Regions from separate parts of the Hydrogenophaga sp. RAC07 genome, predicted to be linked through region 2. Evidence: predicted binding sites of a transcription regulator. Region 2 holds the regulator's gene; the other holds the start of a gene.
The links. Region 2 encodes sigma-54, which starts transcription at its own class of promoters, with help from an activator protein. Its sites were predicted from a motif close to TGGCANGNAANCTGCTTT; they were not measured.
Positions count from the first base shown of each region.

Region 1 (4,429 bases), 960 kb from region 2:
ATTTGCGGGAGTTGAACTGGATCGCCTGTGGCGTTGTCAGCGGAGTACCAGCGTCCAACTGGGTTCGGCTGAGGCCCTGCGGGTCGAGTGCAAATGCGCTCTGCCGGTTGAACACGAGCGTGGTCCGCCCGCCGTCATGGGCGCGCGAGAGCTTGGCGTTGGCTGTGCTGCGGTGCGCCGCCGACTGTGGACGTGCACCGTCGGTGGCGAACTTGCCCACGTCCAGCGTGTACGACCAGCCGGGGGCTTCTGCGGTACCCGTCTGGCCAGTGGCTTGTGTCGACAGGCGCCACAGACCGTTGGCACCGAGTGCCGCGCCCACGCGCAGTTCACCGGGGCGGGTGCCGTTCTGCGTGTAGGCCAGGATGGCCCCACCGCTGGAGGCACCGTACAGCGCGGCGAACGGTCCCCGCACGACCTCGATGCGGTCGGCGCTGCCCAGCGGGAAGTTGGCCGCCTGGCCCGACCCGTCGGGCGCACTCGCCGGGATGCCGTCGACAAACAGGCGCACGCCGCGCACACCGAAGGTGGAGCGCGCGCCGAAGCCGCGGATGGAGACCTGCAGGTCCTGCGCGTAGTTTTCGCGGTTGCGGATCACCAGACCCGGCACGCGCGCAAGACCTTCGGAGAGGTTGATCTGAAGCTGGCCGGCGCGCAATTCGGTGCCGTCGACCACGTCCACCGTGGCGGCGCCGCGCCAGCGTTGCTCGGCCGAGCCGCTGCCGGTGATGACCACCGGTGCGAGCGATCCGCCGTCGGACTCGGGCGGTGCGGGGTTGGTCTGGGCGTGCAGCAGCGCGGGCAACGCGGCCAACGGAAAAAGTGCCAGGGTACGGATGTGCATGGTGGGGCGGGGTCCGGGGTGTCAGGGCGCTTGCACGCTGATCTGCAGTGACGAATACCAGGCGGCGAGGTCTTCGATCTCGGCGTCGGTCAGGGGTTTGGCGATCACGCCCATCACTTCGTGTGGGCGTTTGCCACTGCGGTAGTTTTTGAGCTGTTCGACCAGGTAGATGGCGGGCTGGCCCGCGAGGTGAGGCGCGTTGGGCATCATGGACATGCCGGTCGGGCCGTGGCAAACCGCGCAGGCCGCGTTGGCCTTGGTGCGGCCGGCCACGGGGTCGGCGGCGTGCGCGGCGCCCACGCTCAGCACGGCGGCGATCAGGAGGGAAATTCGCATGGGAAGGGAGTCCGTTCAAACGTGAAAGGGCGCCAGACGACCCGCGCGGGTCGCCTGGCGCCAGGGACCGGGCCAGGTCCTGCTGGTTGGCCCGATCAGTTCGCCGAGTAGGTGACGCGGTAGATCGCGCCGACGTAGTCGTCGGAGATCAGCAGCGAGCCGTCCTTCATGGGCGCCACGTCCACCGGGCGGCCTTTGTAGACGCCGTTGCCGTCCAGCCAGCCCTCGGCAAACACCTCGGACTTGCCGGCCGTGCCGTTGGCGTTGAGCGGAATGAAGTTGATCAGCGCGCCGGTGGCCTGGCTGCGGTTCCACGAGCCGTGCGAGGCCACGAAGATGCCGCCCTGGTACTTGGCCGGGAACTGCTTGCCGTTGTAGAAGGTCATGCCCAACTGCGCCTGGTGGGCAGGGAACTCCACCTGCGGGAACACGGCGTTGGCAGGCTCCTTCATGTCCTTGAGGTCGGGCGCGGCGGGTGAACCGGCCACCTTGTACTTGCCGTTCCAGTAGGGGTAGCCGAAGTGTTCCCCGACCTTGGTGGAACGGTTGAGCTCACCCGGCGGCACGTCATCGCCCAGGCCATCGGTCTGGTTGTCCGTCCACCACACCGTCTTGTCCTTGGGGTTGATGTCCATGCCGACCGAGTTGCGCATGCCGCGCGAGAACACCTCGCGCTTGGAGCCGTCGAACGCGTTCATGCGCACGATGCCGCCGATGCCCAGCTTGTCGTACAGGTCGACCTTGCCCGCGGGCTGCACGTTGTGCGGCTGGCCCAGGGTCACATACAGCATGCCGTCGTCGGCCACGCGGCAGGTGCGCGCGCCGTGGTTGAACGACTCCTCTTCCACCGGGATCAGGCCGCCCTGCGGCACCACCTCGATCACCGCCACGTCCGGGCCCTCGTAGAAAAACTCGGCGGCGGGGAAGTTGAGCACGCGGTTGTGTTCGACCACGACCAGGAAACCATCCTTGGTCCAGCACACGCCGTTGGGCACCTTGAAGTTGAGCGACGGTGCGAAAGGTTTGACCTCGTCGGCCGCACCGTCGCCGTTGCGGTCGGTCACGGCCCACACGCGGGTCTTGCGGGTGCCCACGAAGAGCATGTTGGTGCTGGGGGCCACCGCCATGTGGCGCGCGTCGGGGACGACGGCGTAGAGCTCGATCTTGAAGCCCGGGGGCAGCTTCACGGCCTTGAGGTTGGCGCGGATCGCATCGGCGTTTCTGCCTTCCTGCGGGACCGGTGGAATGTTCAGGTCAACGCCTGAGACCTTCATCTGCTTGAGTGTGGACAGGTTGTCCTTGCCGGCCTGGGCCAGCGCGCTGGTGGCCAGGCCGCAGGCCATCAAGGCCAGCAACAGTTTCTTGCTTTTCATGCTTGTCTCCTCTGAGGGTTTTTAGATTCCCGAAAACCACTTTTCGGGAAAAACATTCTGGAGGGAAATCAGAAACGGTTGCAAGCCACAACGTTGGTGGGGGTTTGTGGTGTTGCGCCGCTCCGAACGCCTGGGTGGCGTGCTAGTCAAGTGCTGGGCTCGCAGAGGGTGTGAAGCGTGAACCCGATGAAAAACTGTCGAAAAATTTGACAGCAGCAGCAGGCCATGAGTGGGCTTTTCTGACAAACCGTTACGAATCATGGGTGCACCAAGTTGGCCCGCGTCTTGCAAGGTAATGTCTATCTCGCACGAAAAGTGCATTGACTAAACCTAATCACATGACCTCCTTCGCCAAGATTGCTCTCGCCGCCGCTCTGGTCGCCACCGTGGGCGCTGCCTCCGCAGCCCCGACCGTGTTCTCGTCGGTGGGTGGTGCACCAACCGGTGTGAACAAGTGGAACCTGGACGGTGACATGCCCCAGGGCACGGACCTGAGCTCCGTCGTTGTGACCCCGAACGCAGCTTTCGTGACCGGAGGCGCCAACGGCATCTACGCAGCGCCCTTCCTGTCGGGCGACAACGGCGTGGGTTTTGGTGCCGGCGGTACCGACCAAGCCGATGGTGCGGACACCACCCGCTACCTCACCACCGGTTCAACCAACGCCAACAGCAACGCCAAGATCACCATCAACTTCAGCGCTGACCAGTTTTACTTCGGTCTGCTGTGGGGCTCGGTGGATGCATTCAACACGATGGAGTTCTTCAACAACGGTCTCTCCGTGGGTTCACTGAACGGCACCAATGTCACCCCGGCTGCCACCGGCAACCAGGGCCAGGCTGGCACCTACTACGTGAACATCGATCTGGCCGAAGGCTTTGACAGCGTCGTCTTCAAGAGCACCAACTACGCCTTCGAATTCGACAACATCGCCTGGAGCGCCAACCGAGCTGTGCCCGAGCCAGGCTCGCTGGCCCTGCTGGGTCTGGGCCTGGCCGGTCTGGGCTTCGCCCGCCGCCGCCGCGCCGCCTGAGCGTTGCGCCCGAGCGGGTCCGCCCGCTCATCAAAAAGCCCACCTTCGAGGTGGGCTTTTTTGTGGGCGCCGCTTGCGTCAGTCCGGCACCACCGCCGTCACCTCGATCTCCACCTTGGCCCGCGCTTCCACCAGTGCACTCACTTCCACACAGGTCATGGCCGGGAAGTTCCTGCCCATCACCTCGCGGTAGGCCTCGCCGAGTTCGCGCAGGCGGGCGTTGTACTCGACGCGATCGGTGATGTACCAGGTCATGCGCACCATGTGCTGCGGCCCGGCGTCGGCACAGGTCAGCACATCGCGGATGTTGAGCAGCGCCTGGCGCGTCTGCGCAATGAAGTCGTCGCTCTCGAAGGTCTGGCTGGCGTTCCAGCCGATCTGGCCGCCCACGAAGACGTGGGTGCCGCGCACGGCGATGCCGTTGGCGTAGCCCTTGGGGGAGGCCCAGCCGGGCGGTTGCAGGTGTTTCATATCGGAGTGGTTAGTCAAGAACAGAACAAAGGTGGTGTAGTGCATCAGCCAGGCCGCGAGCGCTGCATCGCAGCCCAGGGACACCGAGGGTCCGGCTCCGCCGGCCCCAGGTGTCGCCCCCCTCCAAGCCGCAGGCGCCAGAGAGGGGGGAGGCGCCGTCAGGCGACGTGGGGGGTGTCATTCGGATTGGCTTGCTGGCGCAGCGCGAAGCGCTGCAGCTTGCCGGTTTCGGTGCGCGGGAGTTGGCTCACAAAAACCACCTCGCGCGGGTATTTGTACGGGGCCAGGCTGTGCTTCACATGGTCTTGCAAGGCTTTCACCTGCGCTGCGTCGACTGGGTGGCCAGGCTTGAGCACCACGAAGGCCAGCACGAT
Region 1 covers NZ_CP016449.1:250,352-254,780, forward strand. The annotation lists gene BSY239_RS01115 (TonB-dependent receptor family protein) at 1-844, opposite strand, end outside; gene BSY239_RS01120 (c-type cytochrome) at 866-1,180, opposite strand; gene BSY239_RS01125 (PQQ-dependent sugar dehydrogenase) at 1,276-2,553, opposite strand; gene BSY239_RS01130 (Npun_F0296 family exosortase-dependent surface protein) at 2,892-3,584, shown strand; gene BSY239_RS01135 (RidA family protein) at 3,663-4,055, opposite strand; gene BSY239_RS01140 (AMP-binding protein) at 4,214-4,429, opposite strand, start outside.
Region 1: BSY239_RS01130 (Npun_F0296 family exosortase-dependent surface protein) is a predicted target of sigma-54. The motif match lies at 2,858-2,875, and genes of this name have one in related genera.

Region 2 (4,429 bases):
CCGCCTGGATCGAAAAGCAGGGCGGCGTGGACATGGCCCGCTTCAACGCCTTCTACAACGGCGCCGCCGCCGGTCTGGCCACCAAGGCCACCCAGCTGCAGGAGGCCTACAAGGTGGAAGGCACGCCGTCGCTGGGCGTGGCCGGCCGTTACTACGTCAACGGTCAGGGCCCCCGCACGCTGGTGGTGGCCGATGCGCTGATCGCCGAGGCCCGCAAAGGCTGAGGAGCGCTTCATTCATCAAGAGAAAGCCCGCTCTGCGGGCTTTCTCTTTGAGGCTGGGACCGGGGCGCAGGCGGCTCGCCGCAACTTCTTGAATCGATGTGAGAAAAGAACCGGTAAAGGCGTCGCGCCACCCGTTCGGCCGGCATCACGTCGTTACAATGAATGCAAGTTTCGTGCCCTCAAATCCTCCTGCTGTCACCACCTCCATGCGCCTTCGCCATCCCTTGCTTCTGACCGGCTGCCTTGTGGCGGGCCTGTTGTTTGCCGCAACGGCGCAGGCCGAAAAGGCCGACCGCAACCTGCCGCTGAACGCCGAAGCCGACGCGCTGCGTTACGACGATGCGCGCCAGACCAGCATCTTCACCGGCAACGTGATCATCACCAAGGGCACCATCGTCATCCGTGGTGCCAAGGTCGAGGTGCGCCAGGACGCGCAGGGCAACCAGTTCGGCATCGTCAACGGCAGCCCCGGCTTCTTCCGCCAGAAGCGCGACGGGGTGGACGAGTTCATCGAAGGAACGGCCCAGCGCATCGAATACGACAGCCAGGCCGACACCGTGCGTTTTGTGGGCGAGGCCGTGCTCAAACGCTTCAAGGGCACCCAGCTCAACGACGAAACCACGGGCAACGTGATCGTCTACAACAACACGACCGACGTGTTCACGGTGGACGGTGGTGTGGCCAACCGCACCGCCAGCAACCCCACGGGCCGCGTGCGCGCCATGCTCACGCCCGTGCCCAAAGAGGGCGCGCCCGCCCCCACGCCGGCGCCACCGGCCAACCTGCGCCCCAGCAACCAGCTCGGTGAGGGCCAGAAGTGACAGCGATGCCATCGGCCAAGGCCCTGGGCCCGGACAAGCGCGCCGCGCCGGTGCCCGAGATCAGCCGCCTGGAGGCCCAGGGCCTGCAGAAGGCCTACGGCAGCCGCAAGGTCGTCAAGGACGTGTCGCTCGCGGTCTTCAAAGGTGAAGTCGTCGGCCTGCTCGGCCCCAACGGCGCGGGCAAGACCACCTCTTTCTATATGTTGGTCGGCCTGCTGCGCTCGGACGCGGGGCAGATCCTGCTCGACGGCCAGGCCATCCAGGACCTGCCCATCCACCGCCGCGCGCGCCTGGGCCTGGGGTATCTGCCGCAGGAGGCGTCGATCTTCCGAAAGCTCAACGTAGCCGACAACGTGCGCGCCGTGCTGGAACTGCAGGAAGACGAAGCCGGCAAAACCCTGAGCAAGGCCGCCATCGAGGCCCGGCTCGACGAACTGCTCAAAGACCTGCATGTGGACCACCTGCGCGAGTCGCCCGCGCCGGCCTTGTCCGGCGGTGAGCGCCGCCGGGTCGAGATTGCCCGGGCGCTGGCCACCAACCCGCGTTTCATCCTGCTCGACGAACCCTTCGCCGGCATCGACCCGATCGCGGTGATCGAGATCCAGCGCATCATCGGCTTCCTCAAGTCGCGCGGCATCGGCGTGCTCATCACCGACCACAACGTGCGCGAGACCCTGGGCATCTGTGACCGTGCGTACATCATCAACGACGGTCATGTGCTCACCAGCGGCACGCCGGCCGAGATCGTGGAAAACGCCGACGTGCGCCGCGTTTATCTCGGCGAACACTTCAGGATGTAGGGCCTGTGAAACAAGGCCTGTCACTCAGGGTTTCGCAGCACCTGGCGCTCACGCCCCAGTTGCAGCAATCCATCCGCCTGCTGCAACTCTCCACGCTGGAGATGGCGCAGGAGGTCGAGCAGATGCTCGACGAGAACCCGTTCCTGGAGCGCTCCGAAGACGCCGCCGACCGCGAAACTTTCGGGCTGGAGCAGACCGATGTGCCGGTCAGCGCGGGCGAGCAGATCGCCGAAGCGGCGATCGCGCCCGACATGCCCGAGGCGCCCGGCCCCATGCTCTCCGGCACCGAATCCAGCAGCAGCACGAGCAGCGACACCGGCGAAAGTGATGCCATCGAAGGCAAGCTCGACGGCGCCACGCCGGTGGAAGAAAGCTGGGAGGGCGACGGCACGGTGGAGATGGCGCCCGACGACAGCGAGTGGGGCGGCGATGCCCCCGCGCGCAACAACAATGCGTCGGGCGACGACGACACGGCGAGTGCGGCCGACCTGGCCCGCGCCCACATCAGCCTGCAGGACTTTCTGCACGACCAGGCGCGCTGCCTGCGCCTGTCGGAAGAGGACCGCGCCGCGCTGTATTTCCTGATCGAGTCGCTCAGCGACGACGGTTACATCGAAGACAGCCTGGCCGAACTGGCCGCGGCCTGGCAGGCACTGTCGGGCCGGATGGCCACCGACGACCCCAACGAGGGTCTGGAAGAACGCGAGGCGCTGGAGCAGCGCCTGGCCATGGCCCTGCAACTGCTGCAGCACATGGAGCCCGCCGGCGTGGGCGCGCGCAACCTCGCCGAATGCCTGCGGCTGCAGATCCTGGAGATGCGCAACACGCCCGAAGCCCGCGCGGCCCTGGCCATTTGTGGCCAGTCCATGGAGCTGGTGGCCAAGCGTGATGTGAAGCGACTGTGCAACCTGTGCGGCCTGGACGACGAAACCGTGCGCGGCGCGCTCGGCCTCATCGCGCGGCTGGAGCCCAAGCCGGGCCGCCGCTTCGTCGACGTGGAGCGCAACGTGGTCGTGCCCGATGTCTTGGTGACGCGTGCCGGTCGGGGCTTCAAGGTCCTGCTCAACCCCGAGGTCATGCCGCGCCTGCGCGTGCACGATGCCTACGCCAGCGCCATGCGCCAGAACCGTGGCGGTCGCGACAACGGCGGTGAGGCCGGCCACGCCGCCATGCAGCAGCGCCTGCAGGAGGCGCGCTGGTTCATCAAGAACATCCAGCAGCGCTTCGACACCATCCTGCGCGTCTCCAGCGCCATCGTGGAGCGCCAGCGCAATTTCTTCATGCACGGCGAACTCGCCATGCGCCCGCTGGTGCTGCGCGAGATCGCCGACGAACTCGGCCTGCACGAGTCCACCATCAGCCGCGTGACCACCGCCAAATACATGTCCACGCCGTTCGGCACCTACGAACTGAAGTACTTCTTCGGCTCGTCGCTGGGCACCGAAACGGGCGGCAACGCGTCGAGCACGGCCGTGCGTGCGCTGCTCAAACAGTTCATCGCCGCCGAAGAAGCGGCCAAGCCTCTGTCGGACAACCAGCTCTCCGACCTGCTGCGCGAGCAGGGCATCGAGTGCGCGCGCCGCACGGTGGCCAAGTACCGCGAAGCCTTGCGGATCGCCCCCGCGAACCTTAGAAAATCGCTTTGAACATGGCCCCCACGCTCCGCCGCTTCGCGGGTCGCTGCCCCCCGAGGGGGCTGTTTCGCCTTGGGGCGGCCCGGCGGCGAAACGCCCTTCTATGAATCAACTTCAAGTTTTCCTGCCCTGCGCCGCCGGCGTGGAGGACATGCTCGCCACCGAGGTCAAGCGCATCACCGGTGTGGACGCGCCGCACAAGGCGCGTGGCGGCGTGGCACTGAATGCGTCATGGCGCGACACCATGCGGCTGAACCTGCACAGCCGCCTCACGCAGCGCGTGCTGGTGCAGCTCTGGCACGGCGGCTACCGCAGCGAACAAGACCTTTACCACGCGGCCAGCGAGGTGGCGTGGGAGATCTGGTTCACACCGGCGCAGACCATCAAGGTCGAGATCACGGCGCAGCACAGCCCGCTGACGTCTCTGAACTTCGCCGCGCTCAAGGTGAAGGACGCGATCTGCGACCGCTTCCGCGAAAAGCGCGGCGAGCGCCCCAGCGTGAACACCACCTGGCCCGACGTGCGCATCTACGTGCACCTGACGACCGAGACGGTGAGCCTGTACATCGACACCTCGGGCGAACCGCTGTTCAAGCGCGGCTGGCGCGAGGACAAGGGCGACGCGCCGCTGAAGGAAACCCTGGCCGCGGCCATGATCGCGGCCACCGGCTGGGACGCCTGCGCCGACCAGCCGCTGGACGAGATCGTGCCGCTGTACGACCCCTGCTGCGGCAGCGGCACCGTGGTGATCGAGGCCGCGCAGATCGCGCTCAACATCCCGCCTGGCTACTTGCGCCGCTTCGCGTTCGAGAAACTGCTGCCCTTCCAGCCGCACGTGTGGCAACCCATCCTGGATGAGGCCGAGCGCCAGCAACGCGACTGGCCCGAAGGCCATCCGCCCATCGTCTTCGGCAGCGACGTGTCCTTCCGCATGGTCGACTTCGCGCAGC
Region 2 covers NZ_CP016449.1:3,963,763-3,968,191, reverse strand. The annotation lists gene BSY239_RS18465 (thiol:disulfide interchange protein DsbA/DsbL) at 1-224, shown strand, start outside; gene lptA (lipopolysaccharide transport periplasmic protein LptA) at 431-1,045, shown strand; gene lptB (LPS export ABC transporter ATP-binding protein) at 1,051-1,845, shown strand; gene rpoN (RNA polymerase factor sigma-54) at 1,851-3,491, shown strand; gene BSY239_RS18445 (THUMP domain-containing class I SAM-dependent RNA methyltransferase) at 3,583-4,429, shown strand, end outside.